2 regions of the Kitasatospora saccharophila genome follow, and region 1 is predicted to be linked to the other one. Evidence: riboswitches for the same ligand, from Rfam matches in the RefSeq annotation. Region 1 holds a riboswitch; the other holds the start of a gene.
What was found. A riboswitch is a leader RNA that binds a small molecule or an ion and turns the genes downstream of it on or off. The one in region 1 is predicted to bind glycine.
Positions count from the first base shown of each region.

Region 2: it holds a riboswitch for glycine, as region 1 does, so the genes downstream of both, gcvP (aminomethyl-transferring glycine dehydrogenase) here and gcvT (glycine cleavage system aminomethyltransferase GcvT) in region 1, are expected to answer to the same signal.

Region 1 covers NZ_BAAANS010000021.1:48,188-55,384, forward strand. Annotated here, with positions in the region: gene ABD345_RS17040 (ABC transporter permease) at 1-451, opposite strand, end outside; gene ABD345_RS17045 (enhanced serine sensitivity protein SseB C-terminal domain-containing protein) at 1,165-1,989, opposite strand; gene ABD345_RS17050 (enhanced serine sensitivity protein SseB) at 2,120-2,887, opposite strand; glycine riboswitch at 3,066-3,168, shown strand; glycine riboswitch at 3,169-3,276, shown strand; gene gcvT (glycine cleavage system aminomethyltransferase GcvT) at 3,267-4,436, shown strand; gene gcvH (glycine cleavage system protein GcvH) at 4,530-4,904, shown strand; gene ABD345_RS17065 (serine hydroxymethyltransferase) at 4,920-6,188, shown strand; gene ABD345_RS17070 (L-serine ammonia-lyase) at 6,351-7,197, shown strand, end outside.
Region 2 covers NZ_BAAANS010000040.1:65,786-72,982, forward strand. Annotated here, with positions in the region: gene infC (translation initiation factor IF-3) at 1-406, opposite strand, end outside; gene ABD345_RS26515 (DUF1844 domain-containing protein) at 891-1,265, shown strand; gene gcvP (aminomethyl-transferring glycine dehydrogenase) at 1,490-4,360, opposite strand; glycine riboswitch at 4,451-4,577, opposite strand; glycine riboswitch at 4,580-4,685, opposite strand; gene ABD345_RS26525 (PRC and DUF2382 domain-containing protein) at 4,873-6,042, shown strand; gene ABD345_RS26530 (MFS transporter) at 6,212-7,197, shown strand, end outside.

The DNA.
Region 1 (7,197 bases):
CGCCGAAGTAGCCGGCCATGACGCCCATCACCACGCCGATGGTGACCGACAGCACGGCCGCGCCGAGCGCCACCAGCAGCGAGATCTGCGCGCCGTAGAGGACCCGGGAGAACACGTCGCGGCCGAACGGGGTGTCGACGCCCAGCAGGAACTCGCTGCTGATGCCGCCGAACGCGCCCTTGGGGATCTGCAGGTCCGGGTCGATCTGGTCCGGGTGCGGCTCGTCGACCGGGTGCCCGAACAGTGCGGTGAGCACCGGGGCGAGGACCGCCGCCAGCACCAGCAGGACCACGACGGCGCCGCCGGCCAGCGCGACCTTGTCGCGCTTGAGCCGGCTCCAGGCGATGCGCCCCGGCGAGCGGCCTTCGATCTGCTTGGCCGGAGCCGGAGTTGACGCAGCGTCGGGCTGCTCGCCGGCCGCCGGGCCGGAGGTGTCGATGGGTGTGGTCATGAGTCGTTCCGTCCCCCTCGCCGGCGGTGGCCGGTCTACGGAGTCGCGTGCGGTGCGGAGTTGCCTGGGGCAGGTGCGGTGGTGCCGGCGTGCCGTGCTGCGGGTGTGCGGGTGCCCCGGACACCGCCGGGCCGTGGTGGGCCGACGGTGCCGTGCGCGGGGGGCGGTGCTGCGGACTGCGGTGCGTGCTGCGGTGCGGTGCGGTGCGTGAAGAGCAGGCGGTGCGTGGTGAGCAGGCAGTGCGTGGTGAGCAGGCAGTGCGTGGTGAGCAGGCAGTGCGTGGTGCGGGTGGTGCGGACGACACGAACGGGTGGAGCCGGGACAGCAGGCTTGCCGGGTGCCCGTGCGGGGCGGTGCCCCGGGCGGTTCTGGTGCCGGCGGTGGCGCGCCCGCCTCCGGTCGAAGGCGCCGCGCTCCGCATTGCGCAGCACTCTCCGTCATGGGGAGCGTCGGGCGGAAGACCTCGATCACGAAGGATGCCTAACTGTGATCTGTTGGCATGCAAGATCGTCCGGGTCGCATATCGCTCTTCACACAGCTGTTACGTGTCCGTCAAGAGGAGCACTGGCGGTACCCCGCCACTGACGGGAAAACGCCAGGTGGCACAAGGGGTTTCGCGCGTAGATCATGAGCTGGCAAAAGCTGGCAAAAAACCCCCGCCGACCGGAGAAAAGACCGGGGCGGGGGTTTTCGGGTAGAGCGTCAGGGTAGGTTCAACGGCCCGGGTAGCCCGGCCAGGGGGCCTGCGGCCACCCCTGGGTGGGCCCGGCCGGCGGTTGCGCTGCGTAACCGAAGCCGGTCGGGTGGGCCTGCGCAGGGCCCTGCCGGTCGAAGAACGGGCGGGCGTTGGCCCACATCCACATCGCCACCGGGTCGAACTCGTCGGCCATCATCACGGTGGACACGCCGGGCCCCTCGGGCGCCTGCGCGGCGGCCCGCTGCACCAGCGCCCGGGCCGCCTCCACGGCCGGCGGCGAGGTGTCGTACAGGTCGAGCCCGATCGCCAAGTACGCCTCGCCCAGCACGGGTTGGACCCAGGCCCGGCGCAGCGAGCGCAACGGCCGCACCTCGCCCGCCTGTTGCTCCAGCACGGCGAAGAACTGCGCGGCCAGGCCCGGGGGTTCGGAGATCCGCAGCGGCCCGGCGGGCATCCGGTCCAGGCCGAGCGCGATCCGCCGCAGGTCGGCCCAGGGCACGCCGACGCCGCCGCCGGGGCGGTGCGGGTCGAGCCACAGGCCCCAGCGCGACCGGTACAGCGAGGCGGCGATCTCCGGCCCGGAGACCACCTCGTGGGCCCGCGTCCAGCCGCTGGCCGCGAGCTGGGCCGGGGAGGTCGCGCAGGGCGCGTAGCCGTGGCCGCCGATGTCCATGTTCCCGTACTGGGCGTCCGGACTGCCGGGGCTGCCGTGCCACAGCAGCATCCAGACCTGCCCGCCGGCCAGGGCGCGCAGCAGGCCCTCGTACGCCTCCCAGCGCTCCGGTGCGACCGCTGCGAGGGCGTGCTCGACCGCCCCCGGGTCGCCGGCTGCTCCCGTCACGTCGCCGCCCTACTCTCTCGTCCGCTCGCCACCGTGCTCCGGTGTGCCGGGGCAACCCTATGGGGCGCACCCGACGGTCGTCATGCCGCCGTACCGCGCGCGGCCGACCGGGCCGGCGGACCGGCAGCGGTCACGGACGCACGTAGAAGGGCTGTACCCGCCCCAGCAGCCAGTCCACCACCGGATCCGCGACCAGGTCGAGCAGCACCAGGTGGACGCCCCAGCTCGGCGGCGCGGTTCCGAGCGCCCGGCCGAGCGCGGTGTTCACCTCGGCCGGGTCGGCGGGGGCCGCCGGGTCCAGCTGCACGCCGACGTACAGCAGGGTCGGCTCGCCCTCCACCCGGGCCAGCGCCCGACGGGCCGTCAACACGCCCGGCAGGCCCATGAGTTCGCCGGTCGCGGCGGCCAGGAAGGCGAACGGCTCCTGGTGCGGCTCGGGCTCCTTGAGCGCCACCCGGGCACCCTCGGTGACGCCCTGCGCCTCCCACTCCTCGCCGCGCGGCCCGCGCCGCAGCTCGCCCACGCCCTCCGGCGGCACCGGGATGCCCACCGGCGCCTCCGGGTTGACCGCGATGCCGATGCCCAGCGGCAGCCCGCGGGCGAACTCCCACATCGGGGCGATCGCGAACGGGATGCCCGGGCAGTGCCGGAGGTACTGCTCCTGCGAGGAGTACACCGGCACGTAGGGGGCGCCGGCCAGCTCCAGCGTCGGCAGGTCCAGCGCCTCGGCGTCCGGCGCGGTGCCGGACGGCAGCGGGATCCACACCTGGCTGCGGGCCAGCACCTCGATCACCCGGGGCGTCGCCCCGGGGTCGCCGAGCGCGGCCGTCAGCACCCGCTCCAGCTCGTTGGCCGGCCAGGCCCCGCCCTCCGGCACCCCACCCAGCGGGAACCCCATGTCGCCCCTCCACGTCAGCAGTTGCGATCAGGTTAGCGGCGCGCGGGGGCGCACCGGTGCGGCGGCCCGGCGCACCGGCGCGGTGCCCGGGTGCGCCGGTGATCGGACCCCTCTCCCGCGCGCGGCCCCGGGCGTGCCATGATGGGCCCGCTCGAAGTCAAACTTCATACCGGCCGCTCGAACCCGCGCGGGAGAGCCGGAACGGCCCGCTGGGCCGCGACCGGCGCCGAAGGAGCAAGTCCTCCCCGGAATCTCTCAGGCACCCCTACCGCCCGGGCGAGGCAGATCTGGAAAGTGGACACGGCCGCGCCGTGCGCCCACCCACGGTGCAAGCCGCCATCCTGTTGGAAGGCGGTGAAGCTCTCAGGTTCGACGACAGATGGGGAGATTCGCCCCAGCCTGCCCGTTTCCAGATCCCGGGAGTCCTGTCGTGTCCCTCCGCCTGACCGCGCTCGACGCGCTGCACCGCTCGCTCGGCGCCACCATGACCGACTTCGCCGGCTGGGACATGCCGCTGCGCTACGGCAGCGAGCGCGAGGAGCACCTCGCCGTCCGCACCCGGGCGGGCCTGTTCGACCTCTCGCACATGGGCGAGATCACCGTCTCCGGCCCGCAGGCCGGCGAGCTGCTGGACCACGCCCTGGTCGGCTTCATCTCCGCGCTCGGCGTGCTGCGCGCCCGCTACACGATGATCTGCCGCGAGGACGGCGGCATCCTGGACGACCTGATCGTCTACCGCACCGCCGAGGACGAGTACCTGGTGGTCGCCAACGCCTCCAACGCCCAGGTGGTGCTGGACGCGCTGACCGAGCGCGCGGCCGGCTTCGACGCCACCGTCCGCGACGACCGGGACGCCTACGCGCTGCTCGCCGTCCAGGGCCCGGAGGCGAACGGCATCCTGGCCAAGCTGACCGACGCCGACCTGCCCGGCCTCAAGTACTACGCCCTGCTGCCGGCCACCGTGGCCGACCGCCGGGTCTGGCTGGCCCGCACCGGCTACACCGGCGAGGACGGCTTCGAGGTGTTCTGCGCCCCCGCCGACGCCGCGCACCTGTGGACGGCGCTGACCGAGGCCGGCACCGCCGAGGGCCTGGTCCCGTGCGGCCTGTCCTGCCGCGACACGCTGCGCCTGGAGGCGGGCATGCCGCTGTACGGGCACGAGCTGTCCACCGACCTGACCCCGTTCGACGCCGGCCTGGGCCGGGTGGTGCGCTTCGACAAGACCACCAACGGCGGCGCCTTCGTCGGCCGCAAGGCCCTGGAGGAGGCCGCCGCCGCGGCCGAGAGCGCCCCCCCGCGCAAGCTGGTCGGCCTGGTCTCCGAGGGCAAGCGCGTCCCGCGCGCCGAGTACGCGGTGGTGGACGCCGAGGGCGCCGCGATCGGCCGGATCACCTCCGGCGCGCCGTCCCCGACCCTGGGCAAGCCGATCGCCATCGCGTACGTGGACGCCGCGCACGCCGAGCCGGGCACCGCCGTCGCGGTGGACGTCCGGGGCAGGGCCGAGCCGGTCGAGGTCGTCGCCCTGCCGTTCTACAAGCGCGCCCGCTGACCCCGCGCCGCTGACCCCTGGAAGTCCTCTTCCGGTTCGTCCGCACAGCGGACGGCCGCGCCCTCCCCTCCCGCGATCCTGGAGAATGACGCCATGAGCAACCCCACGCACCTGCAGTACACCAAGGAGCACGAGTGGCTGACCGCCGCCGTGGACGGGGTGTCGACGGTCGGCATCACCGCGCACGCGGCCGACGCCCTCGGCGACATCGTCTACGTCCAGCTCCCGGCGGTGGGTGACACCGTCACCGCGGGTGAGACCTGTGGCGAGCTTGAGTCCACCAAGTCGGTCAGCGACCTCTACTCCCCCGCCACCGGCGAGGTCACCGAGGTCAACCAGGCCGTCATCGACGAGCCGGCCCTGGTCAACTCGGAGCCCTTCGCGGGCGGTTGGCTGTTCAAGGTCCGGGTCGAGGCGACCGACGAGCTGCTCGACGCCGACGGCTACACCGCCTTCACCGGCGCCTGACCGGGAGACCCCCTCATGACGGTCCTCAACCAGTCCCTCCACGCGCTCGACCCGGAGATCGCCGCCGCGGTCGACGCCGAGCTGCACCGCCAGCAGACCACCCTGGAAATGATCGCCTCCGAGAACTTCGCCCCGGTGGCGGTCATGGAGGCCCAGGGCTCGGTGCTCACCAACAAGTACGCCGAGGGCTACCCCGGCCGCCGCTACTACGGCGGCTGCGAGCACGTCGACGTGGTCGAGCAGATCGCCATCGACCGGATCAAGGAGCTGTTCGGCGCCGAGCACGCCAACGTGCAGCCGCACTCCGGCGCGCAGGCGAACGCCGCGGCGATGTTCGCGCTGATCCAGCCGGGCGACACCATCCTGGGCCTGAACCTGGCCCACGGCGGTCACCTGACCCACGGCATGAAGATCAACTTCTCCGGCAAGCTCTACAACGTGGTGGCCTACCACGTGGACGAGAAGACCGGCCAGGTCGACATGGCCGAGGTCGAGCGCCTCGCCAAGGAGCACCAGCCCAAGCTGATCATCGCCGGCTGGTCCGCCTACCCCCGCCAGTTGGACTTCGCCGAGTTCCGCCGGGTCGCGGACGAGGTCGGCGCCCTGCTGATGGTCGACATGGCGCACTTCGCCGGCCTGGTCGCCGCCGGTCTGCACCCCTCCCCGGTGCCGTACGCGGACGTGGTCACCACCACCACCCACAAGACCCTGGGCGGCCCGCGCGGCGGCGTCATCCTCTCCAAGGCCGAGCACGCCAAGAAGATCAACTCCGCGGTCTTCCCCGGCCAGCAGGGCGGCCCGCTGGAGCACGTGATCGCCGCCAAGGCCGTCGCGTTCAAGGTCGCGGCCTCCGAGGGCTTCAAGGAGCGCCAGCAGCGCACCCTGGAGGGCGCGAAGATCCTCGCCGAGCGCCTGCTCCAGGACGACGTGGCCGCCTCCGGCGCCTCCGTGCTGTCCGGCGGCACCGACGTGCACCTGGTGCTGGTCGACCTGCGCAACAGCGAGCTCAACGGCCAGGACGCCGAGGACCGCCTGCACGAGGTCGGCATCACGGTCAACCGCAACGCCGTCCCGAACGACCCGCGTCCGCCGATGGTCACCTCCGGCCTGCGCATCGGCACCCCGGCGCTGGCCACCCGCGGCTTCGGCGCCGAGGACTTCCGCGAGGTCGCCGACGTCATCGCCGAGGCCCTGCTGCCGGGCTTCGACGAGGCCAAGGCCGAGGCCCTCAAGGCCCGGGTGACCGCGCTGGCCGCCAAGCACCCGCTCTACCCGGAGCTGTAAGCAGGACCCCGCTCGTCCGGCCGCCCGACCGGCGGCCCACCCGAGCTTTCCCGGGGCACCGCGCACACTGGAAGACGTGCGCGCGGTGCCCCGTTCCATGCCGCGCCCCGTTCACGAGACGGGACCCAGCACCACCACGAGACCGGACAAGGACGTCACCCCGTGGCCATCAGCGTCTTCGACCTCTTCTCCATCGGCATCGGCCCCTCCTCCTCGCACACCGTGGGCCCGATGCGCGCGGCCCGGATGTTCGCCCGCCGCCTCGACTCCGAGGGCCTGCTGGAGCGGGTCGCCACCGTCCGGGCCGAGCTGTACGGCTCGCTCGGCGCCACCGGGCACGGCCACGGCACCCCCAAGGCCGTCCTGCTCGGCCTGGAGAACCACTCCCCGCGCACGGTCGACGTCGACCGCGCCGACCTCGACGTCGAACGGATCCGCGCCGAGAAGCGGCTCAGCCTGCTCGGCCGCCGCGAGATCCCCTTCGACCCCGACCACGACCTGGTCCTGCACCGCCGCAAGGCCCTCCCGTACCACGCCAACGGCATGGCCCTGTGGGCGTACGACGCCTCCGGCGAGACGCTGCTGGAGAAGACCTACTACTCGGTCGGCGGCGGCTTCGTGGTCGACGAGGACGCCCTCGGCGAGGCCCGGATCAAGCCCGACGACACCGTGCTGCGGCACCCGTTCCGGACCGGCGGGGAACTGCTCCGGCTGACCCGGGAGACCGGCCTGTCCATCTCCGGCCTGATGCTGGAAAACGAGAAGGCCTGGCGCACCGAGGCGGAGATCCGGGCCGGGCTGCTGGAGATCTGGGCCGTCATGAAGGAGTGCGTGGCGGCCGGCATGTCCCGCGAGGGCATCCTCCCGGGCGGCCTCAAGGTCCGCCGCCGGGCCGCGAGCGCGGCCCGCGCGCTGCGCGCCGAGGGCATCGGCCCGGGCAACGCGATGGAGTGGGTCACCCTCTACGCGATGGCCGTCAACGAGGAGAACGCCTCCGGCCGCCGGGTGG
Region 2 (7,197 bases), on a different contig from region 1:
GTCGGAAGCCCAGCTCGGGGCGGGACTGCTCACGACCGCGGAACATGATCGTGATCTTGACCTTGTCGCCCTGCTTGAGGAACCGGACGACGTGACCCTTCTTGGTGTCATAGTCGTGCGGGTCGATCTTCGGCCGGAGCTTCATCTCCTTGATGACCGTGTGCGCCTGGTTCTTGCGCGCCTCACGGGCCTTCATGGCCGACTCGTACTTGAACTTGCCGTAGTCCATGAGCTTGCACACCGGCGGGCGCGCCGTGGCGGCGACCTCGACCAGGTCCAGGTCGTACTCCTGGGCAAGCTCCAGCGCCTTCGCGAGCGGGACGATGCCGACCTGCTCGCCGCTGGGACCGACGAGTCGCACCTCGGGGACGCGGATCCGGTCGTTGATGCGGGGCTCGGTGCTGATGGGGCCTCCTCGGTTGCACCTTTTCCGATGCGACCGTCGGGCGGCGGTCGCACGTAGTGGTTTCGACCACTGGGCGGGGCTTCATTCATGCTCCGCTGCCCGTCGAGGGCACCGAGCGCACGAAAAAAGCCCCGCACGGTACAGGCGGGGCTCCACACGTTCCGGGGTACCCTCGCGGGCACCACTGCCGACGAACAGTCCCTCGCGGGCGCTCATCGCGGACCGGACCCGTCGGCCCTTCGGCCGCGCGGGTGGGAGACTGTCGCGGTTGCCCTCTCGGGCCTCCTGGGTGGAGCCTCCACTTGCTGGCCGGGCAACCCGAAAGGGTCCCCTGGCCGGTCAGTCTCGAATCATACCAGCGTTTCCGGGCCGACCGGTATTCCGCGCCCTCCGGCCCGCCCGACCGGCGCCACCGGCCCCCTCCCGCCCGCCTTGTACGCTCCTTCCGTACCGCGCTTTCGCCCCAGCCCCTCGGAGTGACACCTTGACCAGCCAGCCCGACCACGCGCACGAGTCCGAGCAGGCCCTCGGCTTCGACGACCTGACCCGCGACATCGCCGAGGTCCCCGCCGTCGAGGTGATCACCACCGTCGCCGTCCACCTGATGAGCGCCGCCGCCGTCAAGTGCGGCCTCGCCGAGGGCGGCGAGGCCGACAAGGACCTCGACGAGGCCCGCAAGCTGATCACCGCCCTGGCCGGCCTGGTCACCGCCGGAGCCCCCGAGATCTCCAACTTCCACGCCGCCCCCCTCCGCGACGGCCTCCGCTCCCTCCAGCTCGCCTTCCGCGAGGCCTCCCTCATCCCCGACGCCCCCGGCTCCGGCCCCGGCGAGAAGTTCACCGGCCCGGTCTACTCCTGACGCTCCGCCCCACCGGGGCGCGAGGAACCGCGCACCACGGAAGCCGCCCTCCCCGAGAGAACTCCCCCCGGTCGGGCGGCTTCTCCGTCCCCTCCCCCTCTCCCGCCGAAGGCGTGCCTCCCCCGCCCCGCCAGGGGCGCGGGGAACTGCGCGCGGCGGCAGGGCACACGCGGAAGCCGCCCGACCGAGAGAACTCCCCTCGGCGGGCGGCTTCCGCTGCGCGGCTACGCGTCGTACTCGTCCAGCGGCGGGCAGGAGCAGACCAGGTTCCGGTCGCCGTACGCGCCGTCGATGCGCCGCACCGCCGGCCAGTACTTGTCCGCCGGGTTGACGCCCGCCGGGAAGACCGCCTCCTCGCGGGTGTACGGGTGCGCCCACTCGCCGGCCAGCATCGCCGCGGTGTGCGGGGCGTTGCGCAGCGGGTTGTCGTCCGCCGCCCACTCGCCCGCGCCGACCTTCTCGATCTCGCCGCGGATCGCGATCATCGCCTCGCAGAAGCGGTCGATCTCGTGCAGGTCCTCGGACTCGGTCGGCTCGATCATCAGCGTCCCGGCGACCGGGAACGACATGGTCGGCGCGTGGAAGCCGTAGTCGATGAGCCGCTTGGCGATGTCGTCGACGCTGACGCCGGTCTCCTTGCTGAGCGGCCGCAGGTCGATGATGCACTCGTGCGCGACCAGCCCGCCGGGGCCGGTGTAGAGCACGGGGTAGTGCGGGGCCAGCCGCTTGGCGATGTAGTTGGCGTTGAGCACGGCCACCTGGGTGGCGCGCTTGAGGCCCTCGCCGCCCATCAGGCGGACGTACGACCAGGAGATCGGCAGGATCGCCGCCGAGCCCCAGGGCGCGGCCGAGATCGGCCCGACGCCGGTCGCGGGGCCGGCCTCGGCCTGCAGCGGGTGGTTGGGCAGGTACGGCGCGAGGTGCGAGCGCACCGCGACCGGGCCGACGCCGGGGCCGCCGCCGCCGTGCGGGATGCAGAAGGTCTTGTGCAGGTTGAGGTGCGAGACGTCCGCCCCGAACTTGCCGGGCTTGGCGAGGCCGACCAGCGCGTTGAGGTTGGCGCCGTCGACGTACACCTGGCCGCCGGCCTCGTGGACGAGTTCGCAGATCCGGGTGATCTCGGTCTCGAACACGCCGTGGGTGGACGGGTAGGTGACCATCAGCACGGCCAGCTGCTCGCGGTGCTGCTCGATCTTGGCCTTCAGGTCCTCGACGTCCACGTCGCCGTCGGTGAGCGTCTTGACCACGACGACCCGCATGCCGGCCATCGCCGCCGAGGCCGCGTTGGTGCCGTGCGCGGAGGACGGGATCAGGCAGACGTCGCGCTGGGTGTCGCCGTTGGCCCGGTGGTACGCCCGGACGGCCAGCAGGCCGGCCAGCTCGCCCTGCGAGCCCGCGTTCGGCTGGATCGACACCGCGTCGTAGCCGGTGACCTCCACCAGCTGCTGCTCCAGCCCGCGGATCAGCGTCAGGTAGCCCTCGGCCTGCTCGACCGGGGCGAACGGGTGCAGCTGCCCGAACTCGGGCCAGGTGATCGGCTCCATCTCGGTGGTCGCGTTGAGCTTCATGGTGCAGGAGCCCAGCGGGATCATGCCGCGGTCGAGCGCGTAGTCGCGGTCGGAGAGCCGGCGAAGGTAGCGCAGCATGGCGGTCTCGGAGCGGTGGCTGTGGAAGACCGGGTGGGTGAGGTACTCGTCCTCGCGCAGCAGCTCGGCGGGCAGCGCGTCCGCGTCCTCGGCGATCTCCGCCGTGACCCCGAACGCGGCGAACACGGCCGCCAGGTGCTCGCGGGTGGTGGTCTCGTCGCAGGAGACCGAGACCCGGTCGCCGTCGACCTTGTGGACGTTGACGCCGCCGGCCAGCGCCGCGGCCACGACCTGGTCGGCCCGGCCGGGGACGACCGCGGTGACGGTGTCGAAGAAGGCGTCGTGGGCGAGTTCGACGCCGCCCGCGCGCAGGCCGGCGGCGAGCGCGGCGGCGTAGCGGTGGGTGCGGCGGGCGATGTCGGCGAGGCCGTCGGGGCCGTGGTAGACGGCGTACATGGAGGCCATCACGGCGAGCAGCACCTGGGCGGTGCAGATGTTGGAGGTGGCCTTCTCGCGGCGGATGTGCTGCTCGCGGGTCTGCAGGGCGAGCCGGTAGGCGCGGTTGCCGTCGGCGTCGACCGAGACCCCGACCAGGCGGCCGGGCAGGTTGCGGGCGTACTCGGCGCGGACGGCGAGGTAGCCGGCGTGCGGGCCGCCGAAGCCCATCGGGACGCCGAAGCGCTGCGAGGTGCCGCAGGCGATGTCGGCGCCGAGCTCGCCGGGCGAGCGCAGCAGGGTGAGGGCGAGCAGGTCGGCGGCGACGGCGACGACGGCGCCGAGCCCGTGGGCCTGGTCGATGACGGGCTTGATCTCCCGCACCGCGCCGGAGGCGCCCGGGTACTGGAGCAGCACGCCGAAGACGCCGCGCTCGGCGATCTCGGCGGGGATGCCGTTCGAGAGGTCGGCGGTGACGACCTCGACGCCGGTCGGTTCGGCGCGGGTCTCGATCACGGCGACGGTCTGCGGCAGGGTGTCCGCGTCGACCAGGAAGACGCCGGGCTTGTTCTTGGTGACGCGCCGGGCCAGGGCCATCGCCTCGGCGGCGGCGGTGCCCTCGTCGAGCAGCGAGGAGCCGGAGGTGTCCAGGCCGGTCAGGTCGGCGACCGCGGTCTGGAAGTTGAGCAGCGCCTCCAGGCGGCCCTGCGAGATCTCGGGCTGGTACGGGGTGTAGGCGGTGTACCAGGCCGGGTTCTCCAGCACGTTGCGCAGGATGACCGGCGGGGTGAAGGTGCCGTAGTAGCCGAGGCCGATCATCGAGGTGAGGACCTGGTTGCGGCCGGCCAGCTCGCGCAGTTCGGCGAGCACCTGGGCCTCGCTGCGGCCGGCGGGCAGGCCGAGCGCGGTGAGGCTGCGGATGGCGTCGGGGACGGCGGCGTCGGACAGCTCGTCCAGGGAGGCGTAGCCGACCTGGGCCAGCATCTTCTGCTGGGCGTCGCTGTCGGGGCCGATGTGGCGGTGCTCGAAGGGGCTGGCCTGCTCAAGGTCGCTGAGCGTCGGCTGGGCGTTCATGGGGGTCGGGCCTCCTGGTCGCGGACCGGCGGTGGTACGCACGCCGACCGACTGCCGTGGAAGCCGGGCGCGCGGGCGAACCCGTCAGCCTCCCCCTCTGTCATCGGTACCTGAGAGCTTCACGCGTCCGGGCCGGGGCCCGGACGGCTTGCACCGTCGGCGAGGGCGGGGACGGCCGGCTCCGGTGCCGACGGTCCTGCCCTGCTTTCCAGAGTGACCTGTTCTCGCTCGGTACGGATGCCTGAGAGATTCCGGGGAGGGGTTGCTCCTTCGGCGTCCCGCACCCCCCTGTCCGGCGGGGTCGGGACTCTCCCGAGCGGGCTCGGCGGTCGCCTCCGAGGTTACCAGCGCGGGCCTCGGGGATCACCGGTGCGGCCCTGTGATCTGCCCCGGACGGCGGTGTCCGGAGTGCCGCCGTCCGTTACGTGACGTTTGGTGTGAAGTGGCGGCCCGGCAGGCTCCTCCGACCGCCTCCCGGACATCCCTGAGGAGCGGCAGGACTGGAGGACAGCGTGCAGACCGATATCGATCCGCGCGACCTGATCGGGCACAAGGCGGTCGACCGGAACGGTGACAAGATCGGCACGGTCGACGAGGTGTACCTGGACGACGCCACCGGCGAGCCGGAGTGGGCGGCCGTCCGCACGGGGATCTTCGGCCGGGACGCCTTCGTCCCGCTGACCACCAGCGAGTTCGCGGGCGACGAGTTGCGCGTCCCGTACGACAAGTCGCTGATCAAGGAGTCCCCGGACTTCGGCGTGGGCCAGCACCTCTCGCCCGCCCAGGAGTTGCAGCTGTACCGCTACTACGGGCTGGACACCGGCGGCGACGCCGGCTCGGAGCCCGCGGCCCCGGCGGCGAAGGCGGCGGAGGCCGGAGCGGCCGGAGCGGCCGGAGCGGGGGCGAAGGAGCACCAGCGCCAGGAGCCCGCGGTGGACCGCGATTTCGGCACCCTCGCCTCCTCCCCCTCACCCGCCCCGGCCCCGGCCCCCGCGCCCGCGCCCGCGCCCGCCGCCGCGGATCCGGCCGCCGCCGCTGCCACCGCCGCCCCCGCCCCGGCCGCCTTCACGACGGCGAAGGCGGCGCCCGCGCCGACCCGGCAGGACGCCCAACAGTCCCAGTCGCAGTCGCAACCCCACCAGGCCCAGCCCGAGGGCCGGGCGGCGGTGGAGCCGACCGCGCCGGTGGAGATCACCTGCCGCGAGGAGCGGATCGACATCAGCACCGAGTGGCACGAGGTGGGCACCACCCGGCTGCGCAAGTACGTGACCACCGAGCAGGTGGAGCGCCGGGTGCCGGTGGTGCGCGAGCGGGTGCGGGTGGAGCGGATCCCGGTGTCGGACGCGGAGCGGGCGGCGCTGAGCGAGCAGGAGATCGCCGAGGCGGTCGAGGAGGTCACCCTGCACGAGGAGCGCCCGGTGGTGCGCAAGTACCTGGCGCCGATCGAGCGGGTGCGCCTGGTGGTGGAGCGGTACACCGAGGAGGAGGTGGTCCGCGAGGAGCTGCGCCGCGAGCAGGTGGAGGTGCACGACGCGACCTCCGGTGCGGGCGGGGACGGCGAGGCGCCGCAGCAGCGCCAGCCGTGGAACGCGCAGCCGCAGTCGCCGACGGCGGCCCGGGCCCAGCAGGCCGCCGCGAACGGCGGCCCGGAGCACACCCGTCCGGAGCCGCTGCGTTCCTGACGGCGCCCCGGTCGCCCGGCCCCGGCCCCGGTCCGCTCCGGCGGGCCGGGGCCGGGCGCTTTGCCAAAACTTCACCAATCGATATTTGACATGCTGAAGCATCTCCCGACATCGTTACTTCAGTTCATGCACTATCGCCTGTCTGAAGCAACCTGTCGGAGGAGTCCCCGTGAGTGAGGCACCACAGCCCGCCCCCACGGCCAGCGAGCCCACCAGCGCCCGGGTCCTGCCCGCCCTGATCCTGGCCATGCTGGCGTTCAGCGTGGTGCAGACCGCGGTCGTCCCGATCCTGCCGGGCCTGGCCCGCGAGCTGAACGTCTCGGGCTCCAGCGTCACCTGGCTGATGACCGCCAACCTGCTGTCCGCCGCGGTCCTCACCCCGCTGCTGGGCCGCTTCGGCGACCTGCGCGGCCGCAAGCCCATGCTGCTGGTCTCGCTGGCCGGCCTGGTGCTCGGCTCCGCCCTCGCGGTGGGCACCCACTCCTTCACCTGGCTGGTGGTGGCCCGGGTGCTGCAGGGCGCGGGCGGCGGCGTGCTGCCGCTGGCGATCAGCATCGTCCGCGACGAGCTGCCCCGGCACAGGGTCACCGGCGGCGTCGCCGCGATCTCCGCCTCGATGGGCGTCGGCTCCGGCCTCGGCCTGGTCGCCACCGGCCTGCTGCTGGAGCACTGGAGCTACAAGTCGATCTTCTGGATGGGCCTGGTCTTCGGCCTGGTCGCCGTCGCCCTGGTCGTCCTGCGGGTGCCCGCCGACCCGGTCACCGACAAGGAGGGCGGCGCCGACCCGCTCGGCGCGCTCACCCTGGCCGGCTGGCTCTCCGCCCTGCTGATCGCCGTCAGCCAGGGCAACCACTGGGGCTGGACGTCCACCCGCACCCTCGGCCTGTTCGCCGCCGCCGCGGTGATCGCCCTGGTCTGGCTGCTCGTCGAGTCCAAGGTCGCCCACCCGCTGGTCGACCTGTCGATGATGGCCCGCCCCGCCGTCGCCTTCACCAACCTCTCCGGCCTGCTGATCGGCTTCGGCATGTACGGCTCGTTCATGGTGATCAGCAACTTCGCGCAGACCCCGGAGCAGCTCGCCCACTACGGCTTCACCGCCACCGTCCTGCACGCCGGCGTCATGCTGCTGCCCTCCGCGATCGGCTCGATGGTCGC